DNA from 3 places in the Paenibacillus sp. FSL M7-0896 genome. Region 1 is predicted to be linked to each of the others. Evidence: predicted binding sites of a transcription regulator. Region 1 holds the regulator's gene; each other region holds the start of a gene.
What was found. Region 1 encodes Rex, which represses fermentation and respiration genes when NADH is low (regulators of the CRP and FNR family bind a similar motif). Its sites were predicted from a motif close to TTGTGAAATATTTCACAA; they were not measured.
Positions count from the first base shown of each region.

Region 2: a site for Rex is predicted at 5,092-5,109, ahead of MKY12_RS33165 (phosphoketolase family protein). Genes of this name have one in related genera too.
Region 3: a site for Rex is predicted at 1,404-1,421, ahead of MKY12_RS07040 (flavocytochrome c). Genes of this name have one in related genera too.

Region 1 covers NZ_CP150250.1:4,423,235-4,430,066, reverse strand. Annotated here, with positions in the region: gene dinG (ATP-dependent DNA helicase DinG) at 1-2,691, shown strand, start outside; gene MKY12_RS19095 (redox-sensing transcriptional repressor Rex) at 2,841-3,491, shown strand; gene MKY12_RS19090 (amidohydrolase) at 3,481-4,782, shown strand; gene MKY12_RS19085 (DUF5590 domain-containing protein) at 4,812-5,333, shown strand; gene MKY12_RS19080 (aminoglycoside adenylyltransferase domain-containing protein) at 5,647-5,814, shown strand; gene MKY12_RS19075 (hypothetical protein) at 6,040-6,582, shown strand; gene MKY12_RS19070 (AAA family ATPase) at 6,575-6,832, shown strand, end outside.
Region 2 covers NZ_CP150250.1:7,601,235-7,608,066, reverse strand. Annotated here, with positions in the region: gene MKY12_RS33180 (hypothetical protein) at 1-134, opposite strand, end outside; gene MKY12_RS33175 (putative DNA modification/repair radical SAM protein) at 330-1,640, shown strand; gene MKY12_RS33170 (TIGR03915 family putative DNA repair protein) at 1,640-2,527, shown strand; gene MKY12_RS33165 (phosphoketolase family protein) at 2,594-4,978, opposite strand; gene MKY12_RS33160 (GntR family transcriptional regulator) at 5,256-5,978, opposite strand; gene MKY12_RS33155 (response regulator) at 6,072-6,832, opposite strand, start outside.
Region 3 covers NZ_CP150250.1:1,682,296-1,689,127, forward strand. Annotated here, with positions in the region: gene MKY12_RS07030 (response regulator) at 1-673, shown strand, start outside; gene MKY12_RS07035 (hypothetical protein) at 800-1,258, opposite strand; gene MKY12_RS07040 (flavocytochrome c) at 1,443-2,873, shown strand; gene MKY12_RS07045 (FMN-binding protein) at 2,899-3,258, shown strand; gene dcuS (DcuS/MalK family sensor histidine kinase) at 3,463-5,076, shown strand; gene MKY12_RS07055 (flavocytochrome c) at 5,204-6,763, shown strand.

The DNA.
Region 1 (6,832 bases):
ACAGACAGCGATGTACAGGATGCGCCGGAGCTCGATGAGATGATGATGGAGCTGGTGCCGCTGCTGGATGATGTAGTCCTCGTCGGACACAATGTCGCGTTTGATTTTCATTTTTTGCAGAATGCGCTGGACCGCTGCGGCTACCTGCCGTTTCAGGGGCGGATTCTGGATACGATCGATTTTCTCAAAATATGCTTTCCCTCGCTGAGCACCTATCAGCTTGGCGCGGTAAGCAGCCACTTCGGCATTACGCATGACCGTCCCCATCAGGCGGACAGTGATGCGCTTGCCACGGCTATTGTGCTGCTCAAATGTCTGGAAGAGCTGCAGAGTCTGCCGCTCTTGACGATTCAGCGGCTGAATGAGCTGTTCGCGGACGAAGACAGTGATTTGGCCTGGTATTTCGACGGTCTGCTGCGGGAGCGGGAGATGGAGACCTTTCAGCCGGAAGGTGAGCTGAGCTTCTACCGCCAGCTTGCGCTGGCTGTTGGGGACTGGGCAGAGCTGGCTACGCCACGGGAGGAAGGAAGCGTCAATCCGCTGGAGAATATTACCTTTGAAGAATATATGGATGAGGTAACCAAGCGGCTGAAGGCTGTTCTTCCCCAGTATGAGAGCCGAGAAGCCCAGGAGCTGATGATCCATGAGGTCATTACAGCGCTTGAGCAGGACAAGCATCTGCTGATTGAAGCGGGAACAGGCACCGGCAAATCGCTGGGTTATCTGCTTCCGGCCATCTACCATAGTGTGAAAAGTGATCAGAAGGTGATGGTCAGCACGCATACCATTAACCTTCAGGACCAGCTGCGGGAGCGGGATATTCCGCTCTTAACCAGCGTTGTGCCGTTCCCGTTCAAGGCCTCCATCTTTAAGGGAAGAGGGCACTATTTGTGTCTGCGCAAGTTCGAACATCGAATGAACAAAAAGGACTTTACGAGTCCAAGGGAAGAAGCGCTCACCGCTGCGCAAATGCTCGTTTGGCTGACTCAGACGACGACCGGCGATGATGAGGAGCTTAACTTAAGCGGACGGGGCGGCGATTTCTGGGAGACTGTAGCCAGTGATACTGACTCCTGCCTGGGACGCGCCTGTCCCTGGTTCCGCAAATGCTATTACCACCGGGCCAAGCATGAAGCCGGGATCTCCGATGTGGTAGTCACCAATCACTCCAAGCTGTTCGCAGATGTCAAAGCCGGGCATCAGCTTCTTCCGGCTTACGACCATCTTGTAATTGATGAAGCCCATCATCTGGAGGATATTGCCGGCAAGCATCTTGGCATGCAGATGAAATATTTCACATTCGCCCATACCCTCACCCGACTCTATAAGGATAGCCGGAGCGGGCAGCTGCCTGCCCTCCGCCAGAGTCTGCAGTCTTCGGGCAGTGAGCAGGCTTCCGAATGGAGCGGCGTGATCGACCGGATCTATCCCGATCTGCTGACGGTGAAGGAGTCCTGGGATGCGCTCAGCGACCGGCTCTTCAGCCTGCTGCCTGAGCGCAGCGATGCCGGGGCCGGTGAAGCAGGTCAGCTGGTGGCACGCCTGCAGCCGGGCAAGAAGCCGAAGGATTGGGAGGAGCTGGCTGCCCTTGAGAATACACTGAACCTCAGTCTGAGCGATATCATCCGCAAGGGCGACAAAATGCTCAGTGAGATGCGTGACACGGACAGCCAATCCTCCTCAGACAGTCTTGTGACCGATATCGGCGGGTTATTCAAGGATCTGGCATCCATTAGAGAGCAGATCCGCTTCTTCATGAGTCTGAACGATGAGAATATCGTGTATTGGCTGGAGGGAAGCGGTAATTATAAGGGCAAGTCACTGCAAATGTATGCTGTTCCTGTAGATGTCAGCACCCAGCTCAGGGAGCTGTTCTTCGATAAGAAGAAGAGCATTATCCTGACCTCGGCCACCTTATCCGTGGATAAATCCTTCCAGTTCATGATTGATAACCTGGGTCTTGGCGAGGCTGCAGAGCAGCGGCGTCTGATGACAACACTGCTTCCGTCGCCATTCAAGTATCGTGAGCAGGCTCTCCTGGTCATTCCCCGGGACTTCCCGAGCGTCAAGGGGAGTATTGGGGATGCCCGCTTCGTGGACACCCTCGTGCACTCCCTTGCCGAGACAGCTGTAACAACACGGGGGCGGATGCTGGTGCTGTTCACCTCCTACAAGATGCTGCGCCAGGTGTATGAACCGCTGAAGGAGGCACTTGCCTCACAGGATATCGCGGTACTCGGACAAGGTGTGGAAGGCGGCAGCCGGAGCAAGCTGATCCGCCGCTTCCAGGACAGCCCGGCTTCGGTCTTGCTGGGTACCAGCAGCTTCTGGGAAGGGGTGGATATCCCTGGAGAAGCATTGACCTGCCTGGCGATTGTCAGACTGCCGTTCCAGCCGCCGAATCACCCGCTGGCAGAAGCGAAGTCAGAGCTGCTTCAGGCACAGAAGAAGAATCCGTTCATGAAGCTGTCCGTGCCGCAGGCTGTCATCCGCTTCAAGCAGGGCTTCGGGCGGCTGGTCCGCACGGCGCAGGACCGGGGCATCGTAATTGTGTACGATACCAGAGTGATTGAATCGCATTACGGAAAGTACTTTCTGTACTCGCTCCCCGGTCCCAAGATGGAGCATATGCTCACCGAGCAGATGGTCCCGAGAATTGCCGAATGGCTGGATGACGGCGGGGTTTCCTAATTCATCTGCTATTGCTATTATTAATAAGTCATGATTATCCTGAAGATCCGTTCCCGCCTGTCCTGCCACTCCGGCAGGCGGCGGGGCACGGTTGCTATAATTGTACGGAATGAAGTGTAGGCTAACAAAACTTTTAAGGAGGAGAATACATGAAATCGGATAAAATATCGGAGGCCGTCGTGCGCAGGCTCCCAGTGTACCTGCGTTTCCTGAACGATCTCCAAAAACGTGAAATCTCCACAGTCTCTTCTCAGGAGCTGGGCCAGAAGCTTGACCTAAATCCCGCCCAGATCCGTAAGGATTTGGCTTATTTTGGTGATTTTGGCAGAAAAGGCATCGGCTATGATGTATCTTATCTGATTGAGAAGATCCGCCATATCCTGAAGCTTGACCAGCAAATTAATGTTGCACTGGTTGGAGCCGGTAACCTCGGTCATGCCTTGTCTAACTACAACGCTTACTTGAAGGATACGATGAAGATTACTGCCATCTTCGATGCCTACCCGCCGAAGGTGGGCCAGCAGATCAACTCGCTGGTTGTGCAGCCGATGGAGGAGCTAAGCAGTACCATCCGCTCGCAGGGCATCCGGATCGGGATTATTACCGTGCCTGACAGCGAAGCCCAGAACGTAGCTGATATTCTTGTGGATTCCGGTATCGAAGCGATTCTGAACTTCGCACCGGTTATTCTCAAGACGCCTGCCAATATCCGGATTCATGCCGCAGATTTCACCACAGATCTGCAGAGCTTGGCCTATTATTTGCATGATGGAAAGGATGAGGCTGAAGATGAGCAGTAAGATCACGATAATCAAGAATGGGCACTTCCTGGTTCCGGGCAGTGACAAGCCGGTACTGAGCGGGTACATGACCCTGGAGAATGATTTGATTACTTACATAGGTGAAGCTGAGCCGGTAGTGGAGGATGGCGCACAGGTCGTAGACGGCAGCCGTCTGCTGTTCATGCCTGGTCTGGTAAATACCCATGGTCATACTGCAATGTCACTGCTGCGCGGGTACGGTGACGATATGGTGCTTCAGACTTGGCTGCAGGAGAAGATGTGGCCGATGGAAGAGAAATTCACTGGTGATGATGTATATTGGGGAACCTCGTTGTCCGTGCTGGAGATGCTGAAGGGCGGCACAACCACCTTCCTCGATATGTATGATCATATGGACCGGGTAGCGGAAGTAACGGAGCAGTCCGGTATTCGTGCTGTGCTGATGCGCGGCGTAATTGGGCTGTGCCCGGAAGAGGTACAGCAAGCGAAGCTTGCTGAGGCGATTGCTTTTGCCCGTAACTGGCACGGCAAGGCTGACGGCAGAATTACGACCATGCTCTCACCGCACGCCCCGTACACCTGTCCTCCAGAGTTTTTCATGAAGTTTGTGCAGGCTGCCCATGATCTGGACTTGCCAATGCACACCCATATGTCCGAGACGCGCCATGAAGTGGAACAGAACGTGGCCGACTACGGCCTGCGTCCGGTCGCGCATCTGGAGAAGCTCGGGATGTTCACCCGTCCTTCGCTCATTGCCCACGGGGTTCATCTGAACGATGAAGAGATCGGTATCCTGGCCCGCCATAACGTTGGCGTGTCGCATAACCCCGGCAGTAACCTGAAGCTGGCCAGCGGGGTAGCCCGTGTTCCTGAGCTGCTGAGAGCCGGGGTTAAGGTCTCTCTGGGGACAGACGGTGCGGCGAGCAACAACAATCTGGATATGTTCGAAGAGATGCGGCTGGTGGCTCTGATCCACAAGGGCGTAAGCGGTGATCCTACAGCGGTACCGGCTCCTGAGGCGCTTCTGATGGCTACGGAGTATGGGGCGCAGTCTATTTTCCTAAGCGGGGTGGGCCGGCTTGCAGCAGGAATGAAGGCCGACTTCATCGCACTTGATATTGACCAGCCTCATCTGCTGCCGCATACCGATCTGCTCTCCCATGCCGTATATTCGGCAAGTGCCAAGGATGTGGAGCATGTATGGGTGAACGGCCAGCAGGTTGTGAAGCATGGACAATGCCTGACACTTGATGAAGAAGCCATCCGCCGCAAAGCACAGGAGACGTTCGAGAGCCTGCTTAAACGGTAATTCAAGGGAACGGGAAAGGAAGCAGCGTGGTGAAGAAGAAGAGGAGAAAATGGATCTGGCTGGGGATTACCGTGGTGCTGCTCCTTCTGTTCGGACTTAGCCAGTTCTATGCCTACATTATGAAGGACCAGTGGAACGAGCGGAGTGAGGCCAAGGAGCTGGCCCGGGCGCGTGCCGGACTAACAGAGGTAACCAAGGCCCAGAAATCTGTATGGAATGAGAATGAGATCTACTGGGTGCTGACCGGTAAAAATGAATCAGGGACCGAGCTGATGGTGTGGGTCCGTTTCACCTTGGAGGGCAAGCCTGCCGGAGGCGACAATGACCTGTATGCTGAGGAACTGAGCAATGGCACCTCAGAAGAGAAAATGCGCGGAATCATAGCCGCCCAGCTGCCGGACATTACGATCGAACGGCTGCTGCCCGGTGTATACAACGGGGAATATGCCTGGCAGCTATTTTACAAAAAAGACGGGCGATTCTATTATAACTTTTACCGCTTCAAGGATGGCAGCGCCATCGGTGAGGGGTACAGCCTGCCGAACCGTTAAGCTAAGCGGTGAGCGGCAGAATAAAAACGGGGGGACAGATTATCTGTTCCTCCGTTTTTTTATCCATCATGTTGAAAAGTTTGAGATACATCAATTGATATACGGAGTGTATACCTCGTCTGCTAGCGCTAACCTACATATATGTCGAGGAAGATGAAATAGGAAATTTTAGCACATTTGGATAAGATTAAAGCGAAATTGATCTGCTGATCGTCATTCGGAAGCGCATTTAGAGCGGTACAGAACTGATGAGAATTATGTGTGCGGCGGCTTTGAGGATGCTGATCTGGCGGCGGATTTTGCATATTAAGAAATCACCGGGGAGTGGGGGCTGCAGCAGTTGCCGGAAGTCTATCACGGCTTGCTTAGACAGTGTCTGAAGGAATATTGCGGTGCGGCAGTCGCCGAAGGCTATGAACCGCGCGAATTAACTGATTTTGCAGAATATATGATGGCTGAAATCAAGCGTAATCTGGAGTAACAGTTGGCCGGTCTAAAATGATTATCTATTGAAACATCCAGAAATTAGTATCAAAAATTTTAAATATATTCACAACTTAATGTAAAATCGTATATACACCTATGATATACTACTACTTGTACTAAGACATGCTTAAGAGCATGTCAGTCTCGGATGGGCGCTAGACACGCTGGCTGGTCTTTATTATAGAGTTATGCTCGGTCATTATTGAGAGGAGGACGTTTCTTGAAACTGCGTCTTATGCCTGTACTGCTAACGTCTCTGCTGTCTGCTGCATTATTGTTTGGTGGCTGGTATTCCTACCGTCAATTCGTGGTACAGGAGCCGCTGCAGAAGCTGGTATCATCCTACGAGGGAGTGAAGGATTCCCATATTACTATTAAACGCAATGAGGTCACTTTGAAACTGGATTTGCAGCCGGGCACGAAATTACGTGAACTGGTACAGTATGTATCAAGAGAAGGCAGCACTGCTATTGACGGACGGACCCTGAAGCTGGATGTGGAACAGAAGCCGAGTGAACTGCTGGATGAGTATTGGGATAAAGCGATGTTCTCTGTAGCAGAAGCGATGGAGAGCCGGAAGTATACATTGATACCAGCTAAGCTGGACGGATTGAAGGAGCAGGAGAGCAAGTACAGTGGGGTTACAGCTACCACAGAGATTGACGACAATAATGTATATGTAAGCCTGAGCAACGGCAAAGAGAGCAAATTTATCATTCTGCCGCGTGCAGCAGCCAAGATGGGAGTGTGGAACAATGCCTAAGTACTGGAAAGAGGTTGTAGCCGGATTCGTTCCGGTCATGCTGATTTTTATGGCTTTTGTGGGGATCAATATCTTCCCTGTAATCATAGCGCTGGGCATGGTTGCCGCGCTCCTGTTCATTGCCCATGCCCGCGGCGGACTGACGGTTAATGCAGGTGCAGATAAGAAGCGCAAGAAGAACGGCCCCTCTAAGCTGACCTTTGAAGAGATCGGCGGACAGGACAATGCCAAGCAGGAGCTGCGTGAAGCG
Region 2 (6,832 bases), 3.2 Mb from region 1:
ATGCCCAGCATGGCTACACTGCCTGCCGATTCCTGCGACATGCCGAACATAAGGCAAATACTTGTCACTAACTGTCTTGTCAGCAGCGCAACCGCAATCAGCATGATGGGCCGCCATATGTTATATCCTCTCACTTCAGCAACACTCCTAACCCGAATTTCAATAACCGTATGATTCCTCATTCCATGAACCATCAGTTTCTATTATAGCACAAGAAGGAATGCGCATACATTTTACTGGCGGCAAGGGAGGCGGAATGCACTTTTTGACAAGAACGTATGTTCGGGATATAATACCCTCATATGAGGGGGATTGAGACCGTGGATGTAATGGAGAAACTAGAGATTCTGACCGCTTCTGCCAAATACGATGTGGCGTGCACTTCAAGCGGTTCGGACCGCAAGGGCCAGACCGGGGCGCTCGGCAACACCACCGCGATGGGCATCTGCCACAGCTTCGCGGCGGACGGGCGCTGTATCTCGCTGCTGAAGGTGCTGATGACCAACGGTTGTGTATATGATTGTGCGTACTGTATCAACCGCAAGTCCAACCCCATCCGCCGGGCGGCCTTCACCCCCGAAGAGATCGCAGATATCACCATGCAATTCTACCGCCGTAATTATATAGAGGGACTATTTCTTAGCTCAGGCATTATGCGCAGTCCCGACTACACCACCGAGCAGCTGATCTCAGCGCTTGAGCTGCTGCGCAATGTCTATGATTTCAACGGTTATATTCATGTAAAAGCCATCCCCGGAGCAGACGATGCCCTGCTGTCCAGACTTGGGCTGCTTGCCGACCGCATGAGCGTCAACATTGAACTGCCCTCGCAGGAGAGTCTCGGACGGCTCGCCCCCGATAAAAGCAAGGTGTCCATCCTGAAGCCGATGGGGCTGATCACGAACCGGATCAAGGAGAACCGCTCCGATATCGTCCAGTATAATCACGCACCCCGCTTCGCTCCGGCTGGACAGAGCACCCAGATGATCGTGGGAGCCACGCCAGATACCGATTACCAGATCCTTAATCTGACGGAGGGCTTATACCACAAGTACGCACTCAAACGTGTCTTCTTCTCGGCCTACACCCCGGTGGTGGAGGATTCCCTCCTACCCGCTCTGGACACCAAGCCACCGCTGCTGCGCGAACACCGGCTCTATCAAGCCGATTGGCTCCTGCGCTTCTACGGCTTCAAAGCGAATGAATTATTGGATGAGGCCGTGCCGAACTTCAACCCGCTGCTGGACCCCAAATGCAGCTGGGCCGTTAACCACCGGGAGCAGTTCCCCGTTGAGATCAACCGCGCCCCGTACGAGATGCTGCTGCGTGTACCCGGCATCGGCGTAAGAAGCGCACAGCGGATCGTGAAGGCCAGACGGGCCGGATCGCTCGATTTCCATGCGCTGAAGAAGCTGGGCGTGGTCCTCAAGCGTGCCCAGTTCTTCATCACCTGTAAGGATAAGCCGCTGGAGGGGCTGAAGGTAAGCGAGCATACGCTGCTTCGCTCACTCATGTCCGGGGAGCAGCTCGCTCTCCAGCAGCCGCAGGTAGAGCAGCTCACGCTGTTCGACGACTTTAACCTCTCCACCTTGCCCGCCGCCGGGGACTGGAACAGCTTCAACAAGGGGGCGAAGGCCTGATGTTCAAGCCGTCCGCACTGGCGTACACCTATGACGGAAGCTTCGAGGGTCTGCTGTGCTGTGTATTTGAGAGCTATGCCTGGAAGGAGATACCGCTGGCGATTCATGCTGAAGGCGGGGAAATAGGCCTGCTGCTGGAAGCGAAATGGATTGAGACCGACAAAGACAAGGCCGCACGGGTACTGAAGTCCCTGCCGCTGCGGATCAGCCGCGAAGCCGAGGAGCTGGTGCGTCTGGGCTTCTGGAGCTGCGCTCCCGAGAAGGAAATGCTGCTGCTGAACTTCCTGTATCTCGGCTTCAAGCATGGCCGCAAGGTGATGAATATGCTGGCTGATGATACTGTTAACAGTCTGATGAAGGCCGTTCAGCAGCTCCGGCATGAAGCGCATCTGTATACAGGCTTCGTCCGCTTCTCTGTATACGGCCCGGTCATGGCCGCAGTCATTGAACCGCAGGGCTATGTGCTGCCTGTAATCCGGGAACACTTCTGCGACCGGTTCCAGGGGGAGAGCTTCATGATCTACGACCAGACGCACGGGGCGGCGCTGATTCATGAGCCCGGACGGGAGGCCATCGTTCCCTTAAGCGGGTGGACTCCACCCGAGCCCGATGAGACCGAGGAAGCGTACCGCCGCTTATGGACCGGCTTCTATCACGCCATCGGCATCAAGGAGCGCCGCAATGACCGGCTGCGTTCCTCTAAGATGCCGAAGCGCTATTGGAAGCACATGTTGGAGATGAATGGGAGTAATGGTGTCCCTGTACTCACCGCGGCGCAGCGGAAGAAGGTATTGCAGCCGGAGACCTCATCGATCCCGGACACCCCGGAGACCATAATCCAGCTCCAATCATCGGACACAAAAAGCGCCCCGCAGCCATCAACATGACTAACCGGGGCGCTCCTTAATTGAAGCCTACTATATTATTAATGAAATAACACTATCGTCCTAACCTTAGTTCAAAGCCTTCCATACCCAGTTCTCAACCTCTGGGAGGTCGATGCCCTCTTCACGGATGTACGCGTGGTGCTTCTGCACCATAGCATCCATCTCGTCAGCGATAGCCTGGTATTTGCTTGCTTCCGGCAGACTCAGCACCGCTTCCTTCGTGAGGTCGAAGCGGTCCATCTGGTTGAGTACACGCATATCGAACGGTGTCGTGATGTCGCCATTCTCGCGGTAGCCGTGCACATGCAGGTTATGGTTGTGGCGGTCGAAGAACAGGTCTTTGATCAGGCCTTCATAGCCGTGGAAGGCGAAGATGACCGGTTTGTCTTTTGTGAAAAATTGATCAAACTCATCGTCAGACAAGCCGCGCGGATCGAGCTTCTGGCTTCTCAGCTTCAGCAGATCTACCACGTTGATATAGCGGATCTTCAGCTCAGGCAGCTTCTCATGCAGGATCGAGATCGCAGCCAAGGCTTCCATAGTTGGTTCTGTACCGGAAGAAGCAATTACGAGATCCGGCTCGCCGCCTTTGTCGGTGCTGGCCCAGTCAATGATTTTGAGTCCTTTAGTTACCAGCTCCTGAGCTTCATCGGCCGAGAACCACTGCGGACGCGGATGCTTGGAGGATACGATCAGGTTGATCTTCTGACGGTCATTCAGGATCGTGTCGAATACAGCCAGCAGGCTGTTCGCATCGGACGGCAGATACTCACGGATGAATTCAGGCTTCTTGTCAGCCAGATGGCCGAGCAGACCCGGATCTTGGTGGGTATAACCGTTATGGTCTTGCTGGAACACGGTCGATGTAGCGATGACGTTCAGGGATGGAATATCTTCTCTCCAGGTCTGATCTGTCGCCTTGCGCAGCCACTTGAAGTGCTGGGTGATCATCGAATCGACCACGCGCAGGAACGCTTCATAGCTGGCGAAGAATCCGTGGCGGCCGGTCAGTACGTACCCTTCCAGAATCCCCTCTGCCTGATGCTCTGATAACTGGGAGTCAATGACACGGCCATACGGAGCGAGGAATTCATCCTGCGGTTCCTGAATGGCGTCCATCCATTGGCGCTTGGTCACTTCGAATACAGGTCCCAGACGGTTGGACATGGTCTCATCCGGTCCAAAGATCCGGAAGTTGCGGTTCTCTTCGTTGAGCGTAACAACCTCTTTCAGGTATTTCCCCAGCACGGCCATATCCTGCGCAATCACTTGACCCGGAACAGAATTATCCAAGGTGTAGTTGCGGAAATTCGGCTTGTGCAGGTCTTTGATCAGCTTACCGGCATTCGTTACCGGGTTCATCCCCATACGTCTGTCGCCGGTTGGCAGAATTTCGGCCAGATCCGCGTTCAGACGGCCGTTCGCATCGAACAATTCTTCAGGTCTGTAGCTGTTCAGCCATTCCAGCAGCGCCGGAGCATGCTTCATGTTTTTCTGATCCACAGGAATCGGTACCTGGTGTGCACGGAAAGAGCCTTCGTTCGGCACGCCATCCCACGATTTCGGACCGGTCCAGCCTTTAGGGGAGCGGAAGACCAGCATCGGCCATACCGGACGGGCAGTATCGTTATTTTCACGGGCATTCTTCTGAATGGCGGCAATTCTCTCTACGATCGTATCCAGCACCTTCGCCATTTCCGGGTGCATCAGATCAGGATTCTCACCTTCCACGAAGAATGCTTCCCAGCCGTTTCCGGCAAAATAGGCGGTTAATTCTTCTCTGCTCATCCGGGAGAGGATGGTCGGGTTACTGATCTTGAAGCCGTTCAAGTGCAGAATCGGTAATACCGCACCGTCTGTAATCGGGTTGATGAACCGGTTGGACAGCCAGGAAGCGGCCAGAGGACCGGTCTCTGCTTCGCCGTCACCTACAACTACAGCGGAGATCAGGTCAGGGTTATCCAGAATCGAACCCACGCTGTGCGACAGGGAGTAACCCAGCTCGCCGCCTTCATGAATCGATCCGGGTGTTTCAGGAGCTGCATGGGAGGCAACACCGCCAGGGAAGGAGAACTGCTTAAACAGCTTTTTCAGACCTGGGATGTCCTGAGTGATCTGCGGGTAGATTTCGGTGTAGGTTCCGTCAAGATAAGAGTTCGATACCATCACCTGACCGCCATGGCCCGGGCCTTCAATATAGAACATGTTGAGATCATATTTAGTGATAACGCGGTTCAGGTGCGCATAGATAAAGTTCTGCCCAGGGATCGTGCCCCAGTGTCCGATCGGCTTCACTTTGACGTCTGCATCCTTCAACGGTTCTCTTAACAACGGATTATCCTTCAAATAAAGCTGACCTACGGAGATGTAGTTCGTTGCACGCCAGTAAGCGTCAAGCTTTGCCAGATACGTTTTGGAGGAATAATCCACCTGTTCGATTGTTAATCCCATGTCTTCCACTCCCTAATCTTTTTCTTTGTAAATTGAATGTATCACTTCTACATTTACATCATACATCGGCATTTCAGAAATTCAATCTTTTTAGAAATTAATACGGTCCAATATTGTGAATTTTTGAACATAGTATGAATTCCTCTGCAAACCACGCACAAAAAGATGTTTATTTTTATAATTATGGATTAATTTGTCATGATAAAAAAACGCTAAAAAGACCGGGATTCCTCCCGGCCTGCTATACCTCAGTTATGCTATTTACACCGTCCATCCGTTAATGCACAGATACGAAAGTGTTAAACTTTAGATACTCGTAATGGAAGCGCATATGCGAGAATTCGAACGGCGTGCCGTTATCCAGGAAAAAGATCCCCTCCATAATCCCCACGGGTTCATTCTCTTTAAGATGGAGCAGCTCCTGATCATTCAGCAGTGAAGGCTCGGCAAAAATAGACAAAAAGGATTTGGTCACCGCCAGATTGCGCGACTCCTCCAGATAATGAAAAATCGACCCCTCAATAATCGTCTGGTCGAGATTTTGCACAATTTTGATCGGAATATATCCCGTCTCAATCATGAAGGGCGCACCTTCAAACAGGCGCAGACGCACGATCTTATACACGAAATCATGTGGCATCAGGAACAAATCCCGCTGAAGCTCCTCCGTGGGCCGGATGACCTCGAAGCTCAGCACCTTGATCTCCGGCTTCTTGCCGTGCATCTGGAAGTTATCCGACACCCCCAGATTAGAGCCTTCGTAATTGAAGATCGAATCGTTCTTTATATATAACGGATTGATGAAGGTGCCGGAGCCGCGTTTCTTGAAAATAATGCCCGAGCTCTCCATCTTCATCAGCGCACGCTTAATGGTACTGCGGCTAACCTGATACGCCTCGCTGAGACTACGCTCATCCGGCAGCTTCATATCGGCGTACTGCCCGGCAAAGATCTTCGTTTTGAGGTCAGCAATAATCTGCTTGTAGACAAATTGGGTCATGGGGTGCTCCTTCGTCGGATCTTTGCAGAACAAGTTCATTCAAGATTAAATATATCATAATTTAGATAGGGCAAAAAGGATGAATCCACGGATTCACCCTTTTTGACGCTTGTTATCCCAATCCCTATACCATTTGACAATCTCCCGGCTCGGTTTCTCCGCAACCTCTGCTTCCATGACCGTTTCCAGCAATACATACTGTCTTTGCACCAGAAAATGAAAGCCCATTCTATCCGATATTTGCATGTACAATAATTGCGCCTGCTCCTCTAACGGATAGCGGGTGCAGACCTGTTCAATGTGCTTGAAGGCCTGTTCATATTCTGCATTCCCCATATACCAGCGGACCAGATTCAGCTTCAGCCGAATCCACTGCAGCTGGAATCTCTGCCGCTCAAGCTCCGCCCACACATAATCGTACCCCTCCAGATATTCGCTCTTGAACAGCTTCAGGATTCGTTCGTATTCGGGCAGTGTGTCATTCGAGAGCTCTAACCCCGCTTGGATAAAGCGGTCAAACTCATCAACGTCCAGGCAGATTCCATTCAGCTTGAGCAGATAGCCGTCCGCCGTATTTTGCAGGAGAATCCGTTCTCTGCTGAAGGGCTCCAGCATCTTGCGGATATGATACACAGCCGTATATAACTGCGGATAGGCCCTGTTCGGATCAAAATCAGCCCACAGCAACTCAATCAGAGTGGCTTTACTGACCACTTTGCCGCGATGATGCAGCAGGTAAAAGAAGATTTCCTGCGCCTTCGCCGTTCTCCATTGCAGTGACGGAAGCTCCTGACTCCCTTCGTAGATCCGGAAGGCATCGAGCATCAGCATTCTCCAGCTTGTCTGCGCTGACG
Region 3 (6,832 bases), 2.7 Mb from region 1:
GTTTAACCGGCATTATCTGGAGCAGGTTGCGGGCTTTGAGTATGCGGGCTGGGCGGCGACAGGGGATGAAGCGAGAACTATGCTGGAGGAGCAGCAGGTAGATCTGGTGCTGCTGGATATTTATATGCCGCGTGTCAGCGGGCTGCAGCTGCTATCTGCTCTGCGGGAGCAGGGAAGCAAGGTGGACATCATTGTGATCTCCGCCGCCAGTGACAATGCCAGCATCCGCAAGGCGCTGCAGAACGGGGCCGTGGATTATTTGATCAAGCCGTTCGAGTTTGCCCGGTTTCAGGCGGCACTGTCGGCGTATCGTGAAGATTATAAGCTGATGCACAAGGAGCATCTAAGCCAGGAGCAGCTGGATAAGCTGCTGCGGCATTCGCTCGGGACGGAAGAGGAGAAGTACGCTGCCCTGCCGCTGCCCAAAGGGCTTGCCGAAGGCACACTGGAGAGCATCTGGAGCACAATTAACCGGCTGGAGAGCCCGGTGTTCTCCACGGAGGATATCAGCAGTCATGCGCCCATCTCGCGGATCTCGGTCCGCAAATATCTGGCTTTTCTGACGGAGGCAGGTATTCTGGAAATGGAGCTTAGCTACGGGGCGGTAGGCAGGCCGGTGTATATGTATAAGGTGAGACCCGAAGGGCATGAACTTATCCGTAAATATCTATGAGCGTTCTCTTAAAATAAAACGGAGTCAAGGTGTCCCGAGGGTGCCCCAGGCGTTCCATGACTCCATATAGCCGTCACATTAGCTGTGAAGGTTATTAAGCTATGCCATACATAAGCGTGCGCAGAATCAATCGAAGGCCTGCTGCAGAGCCAGCGGACTGAACTCGTTAATGATTTTGTAGGCTACCAGGTGCGGGTTGTTCATGTCATTGTCGTAGATAATCATGTGATGCTTGCCCTTCAAAATAATGTCGAACCGCTGCTTCCGGTCGGCCTGGACGATGGTAATGTAATAGCTGTACTTGCTGTCTGTGCTCACATTGCGGGCGGATTTCATCAGGCGGACGCTGGAGAAATCATCGTAGATCCGCTTAATCGCTTCCGGCTCAGTAAGCACAATATCCTTCTGTTCACCGGGAACAGAAGATAGGCGGGTAATTTCCAGAGCGGCGATATCTTCCAGATGGATGGTTCGGGTAACTACTCTTTTGAATGAAGTATAGCGGCTCGCGGTGTAGCTCATCAGGGAGACACCGGCTGCTGCCAGAACAGCACCGGCCAGCCAATATTTTTCGCTTTTTTCCATAGTTTCTGTTCCTCCTAGTGATACGGTTGTATAAGCTCCAATTATAAATCTATAAACACATTCAAGCAAATTCACTACCTTTATTTACTTTATCATTTCTTTAATTACTAAATATTCTTGTCAGGGCTCCTTCAGGTTATGATGATTGTGAAAATATGCACAATAACAATTGGAGGAGAACTGAATGAACAGAAAGAGATGGGGAAGTCTGCTGGGCAAGGGGTTGCTGTTGGCAAGTCTGGTGGTATTGCCTGCATGTAACAGCACCAAAGGGGAGTCTACGGACATTGTTATTATCGGCGGCGGCGGCGCGGGAATGACTGCTGCCATTGAAGCGCATAATCAGGGAGCCAAAGTGATATTGATCGAAAAAATGCCTATGCTTGGAGGCAACACCGTCCGTGCGGAAGGCGGATTGAATGCGGCAGGAACACCTTATCAGGCAGCGGCTGGCATTACAGACAGTCCGGAGCTGCATTTCGAGGATACCATGAAGGGCGGCAAGAACCTGAACAACCCGGATCTGGTCAGAACACTTACAAACGGTGCGGCGGCTTCGGTGGAGTGGCTGAAGGAGAATGGAGCCGAGCTGTCTGAAGTGGGACGCGCAGGCGGGGCAAGCGTGAACCGGATTCATCGTCCGGCAGGCGGGGAAGCGGCAGGGAATTTCATCGTAGTCGCGCTGAAGAAGAAGCTGGAGGAGTACAAGATTGATGTGCGCCTGCGGACGACTGCCGATGAGATCGTCAAGAACAAGGACGGCGTGGTTACCGGAGTGAAGGTGACGGATAAGGATGGCAAGCAGTACACGATTAGTGCGAATTCCGTTATCCTGGCGGCTGGCGGTTTTGGAGCTAACATGGACATGATCAAGGGGTATCAGCCGAAGCTGGAAGGGTTCTCTACCACTAACCACCCGGGCGCAACCGGAGATGGTACAACGATGGCAGAGAAGATTGGTGCCAAGCTTGTAGACATGAAGGAGATTCAGATTCATCCGACCACCATTCCTAATCAAGGCGTGCTGATCACGGAAGGGGTACGCGGAGACGGTGCGATTCTGGTCAATAGCGAAGGCAAGCGATTCACGAATGAACTGCTGACCCGCGATGTCGTGTCCCAGAATATTCTGGCCCAATCCGGTAAAGTAGCTTACCTGATCTTCAATGATGAGCTGCGTGCGAACCTGAAGGCAACTGAGGTTTATTTTGGAATGGATCTGGTCAAAGAAGCGGCAACACCTGAAGAATTGGCGGCACAGATTGGTGTAGATGGCAAAGCACTTGCGGATACACTGAAAACGTATAATGGCTTCGTTGCTTCCGGCAAGGATACAGAGTTTGAACGGCCGGATCTTGAGCTGTCTTTTGAAAAGGGTAAATATTATGCAATTCAGGTAACACCGGGAATCCACCATACCATGGGCGGAGTAGCAATTAACACCCAGGCTCAGGTGCTGGATACCAAGGATCAGGTCATTGCCGGGCTGTATGCTGCGGGCGAAGTAACCGGCGGAGTACACGGCGCGAACCGTCTGGGCGGTAATGCACTGGCAGACATCACTACCTTCGGGCGGATCGCAGCGGATGAAGCTGTGAAGGCACTTAAGAAATAGGAACTTTCAGAAGGAGGAATTATTCATGCACAAGTGGACAAAAACCTTGCTGTTCTCTGCCCTCGCGGCTGCAACAGTACTAACAGCTGGATGCTCATCATCTTCCGGCAAGTATGTGGACGGGACCTATGATGGAACAGGCAAAGGGGTTAAGAGTGATATTAAAGTGGCGGTAGAGATCAAAGATGAGAAGATCGACGCCATTACCGTACAGGAGCATAAGGAGACGCAGGCGATGATCGATGCGGCTGTAGAGAATACGATTCCTGAAATTATTGAAAAACAAACCACAGAAGGCGTAGACGCTCTCTCTGGTGCTTCCGGCTCCAGCGGCGGAATTATTGAAGCGGTGACCCAGGCGCTGGAACAGGCCAAGAAGCAGTAAGTCATCATTCAATAGCTTATAAAAGTGTTGTGGTCATATCACCCGAGCAAGCCCAGCCCTCCTGTCTCCGGCAGAACGGCTGGGCTTGCTGCATAGTTCCATCCCCAGAAACAATCACTCTGGAGTAGCTTTACAAATTCTAGTTCAAATAATATAGTTCGAATGGTATAGGAATATGGGACATGAAGGGAGGTCTTCGCACCAGTGGCCAGGAAAAAAAGCTACAGTCTGCGCACAATGATTGCCGTCATGGTGTCTGCCGTTGTCCTGCTGGTACTGCTGATTTTATATTTTATTTTCCGGAATCAGATTATTCCGCAGACCCGGCAGGCGCTGGAGGATAAGGCGATTACGATTGCCCGTACCATCGCCCTGATTCCGCTGGTCTCTGAGGGACTCAGTGAGGGCAACAGCAAGGAGATTCAGGACTACACCTCAAGGATCGCCCGCCGCAATGATATTATGTTCGTGGTCGTGACAGATATGAAGGGAATCCGCTATTCTCATCCGGATGCTTCGCTGGTAGGTCTTCCCTTTGCGGGAGGCGGCCAGGAGATATCGCTGCGCGGAGGGGAGAGCATCTCCGAAGGGGCCGGTCCGCTCGGCAGATCCCTGCGCGGCTTCGTGCCGGTCTATAACAACCGGGGGCATCAGGTGGGTGTGGTCATTGCCGGTCTGTCCCTGGAGCGGGTCGAGCGGCTGGTTCTGATGAATGAGTGGACGATTATTGCGATTCTGGTCTCGGGAGCCTTGCTTGGAGCGGGAGGAGCATTCATTCTGGCGGCCCGGATCAAGCGGATGGTGTTCGGGATGGAGCCGGAGGACATCTCCAAGCTGCTCCAGGAACGCAGTGCGATGCTGGAATCCACGCGTGAGGGAATTATTGCCGTAGATCAGGAGGCGCGGATTACCATCCTTAATATGGAAGCACAGCGGCTTCTGCGGGCAGCGGGGATTGGCGGGAGCGCCATGAACCGGCAGATTGCCGAGTATTGGCCGGAGCTGGGTCTTGAGCAGGTATTGGCTGAGGGAGAGGGGATACAGGACCGGGAGCTGGAGCTGGGAGACAGCTCTCTTTTGGTGAACAGCCTGCCAGTCCGGGTGAACGGGAATATCGTTGGCGCGATTGCTACCTTCCGGGATGAAACCGAATTGGCTGTGCTGGCAGAGAAGCTGTCGGGAGTCTCGGTCTATGCAGAAGCGCTGCGCTCCGGTGCCCATGAGTTCATGAACAAGCTGCATGTCATTATGGGCATGACGCATATGGGTCTGTATGATGAGCTGCAGCAATATATTCTGGGAACGGTAAGCAATTACCAGAAGGAGATCGGGTCGATCACAAGACAGATCAAGGACCCGGTGCTGGCCGGATTTCTGCTGGGGAAGCTGAGCCGGGCACGCGAAGCGGGGATGGAGCTGCTGCTGACCGGAGACAGCTATCTGCCGGAGCCGGCTGATCCGCAGGTGATTCATGAGCTGATTACGATTGCCGGCAATCTGCTGGATAATGCTCTGGAGGCGCTGGGGGAGCTCTGTGAGCAACCCGTGAAGCGGGTGGAGCTTGCTTTTCAATATGAAGAAGGGCGGCTGCTATGCGAGGTTAGCGACAACGGTCCGGGAATTCCGGCGGGTCTGGGGGATAAGATCTTCGTTCAGGGCTACTCCTCCAAGGGTGAACAGCGGGGAATCGGCCTATATCTGGTGAAGAAAAGTGTAGACAAACTGGGGGGTCATCTTGAGCTTGCCGCCGGCTGCGGGCCGGGAGCACATTTTATCGTGGATGTGCCTTATGAGGTGAAGGAGGAGGAGGGTGTGTGAACATTTAAGGTCTGCATACCCGCTTACTTTAGTTACAAAACTCTTTAATAATTTACGGAAGGTTCCACAAACCGCTTCTTTGGCGCTATGATAATTGTGAAAATATGCACAAGGGGGCACAACTCACATGAATAAGAGATTAACAGCGGCGCTTATCCTCATTCTCTCCGTGATGCTGGTCATTGCAGGCTGCGGAAACAACAATGCGGGCAGCAGCAAGAATGAGAGCAAGGGAACAAACAGCGCGACCACAGAGCCTGCAGCAACGGCTACACCTAAAGAGACAGCAGAGGCCGTATCGGGGGCATCCGAAGCGAGCTATACTCCGTATGATCAGTTAAAAGATAAATATGATATCGTCATCGTCGGCGCGGGCGGTGCGGGAATGTCTGCTGCACTGGAAGCCAAAGCGGCCGGCATGAACCCGGTCATCCTGGAGAAGATGCCGGTAGCTGGCGGCAATACTACGAAATCCTCCTCGGGAATGAATGCCTCGCAGACCAAGTTCCAGAAGGAGCAGGGCATCGAAGACAGCAACGAACTGTTCTATGAAGAGACCCTTAAGGGCGGACATGATACGAACAATAAGGAGCTGCTGCACTTCTTCGTGGATCAATCCGCAGGGGCCATTGACTGGCTCGATTCCATCGGAATCCGCTTGAACAATATTACGATTACCGGCGGAATGAAGGAGAAGCGTACCCATCGTCCGGAGGACGGCTCGGCCGTGGGACAATATCTTGTAGCAGGACTTGTCCGCAATGTTCAGGAGCAGGGAATTCCGCTGTTCGTCAATGCGGATGTGAAGGAGCTTACGGTACAGGACGGTAAGGTGAACGGCGTGAAGGTGCTGTTCAACCAGGCCGATGACAAAACGATCAGCGCAGAAGCAGTTATCGTAACCACCGGGGGCTTCGGTGCCAACAAGGAACTGATTGCCAAGGTTCGCCCGGATCTGCAAGGACTGGTAACGACCAACCAGATTGGCAGCACCGGCGATGGCATTGCCATGATTGAGAAGGTCGGCGGAACTACCGTAGACCTGGATCAGATTCAGGTTCACCCGACTGTACAGCAGGAGAAATCCTACCTGATCGGTGAAGCGGTCCGGGGAGAAGGGGCTATTCTTGTATCTGCTGAGGGCAAGCGCTTCGGCAATGAGATGGATACCCGTGACAAGGTGACGGCTTCAATTAATACACTTCCTGAGAAATCCGCTTATCTCGTGTTCGACGCCGGAGTGAAATCCCGTGTCAAGGCGGTAGATCAATACATCAAGATGGGTGTAGTCAAGACCGCAGATACCATCGAGGCACTGGCGGATCAGATGAAGGTTCCAGCCGCTGCACTTAAGACCACCGTGGAAACATGGAACAGTGCGGTGAAAAGTAAGTCGGATGCCGAGTTCGGCAGAACAACCGGTATGGATAATGATCTGTCCGGTGCTCCGTATTATGCGATTCAGATCGGCCCTGGAATTCACTATACGATGGGCGGAGTGGTGATCAACACCAACACTGAGGTCTTGAACAAAGACGGCAAGGCGATTACGGGCCTGTTCGCGGCAGGAGAAGTGGTCGGCGGGCTGCACGGTGAGAACCGTATCGGCGGTAACTCGGTAGCCGAGATTATTATCTTCGGACGTCAGGCAGGGATTAAGTCGGCTGAATTTGTAAAAGCGCAATAAGCTATTATCCTATATTGTTCTCATGTAAAAGGGATGCTCTGCAGCCATCAGGCTATGCGGGCATCCCTT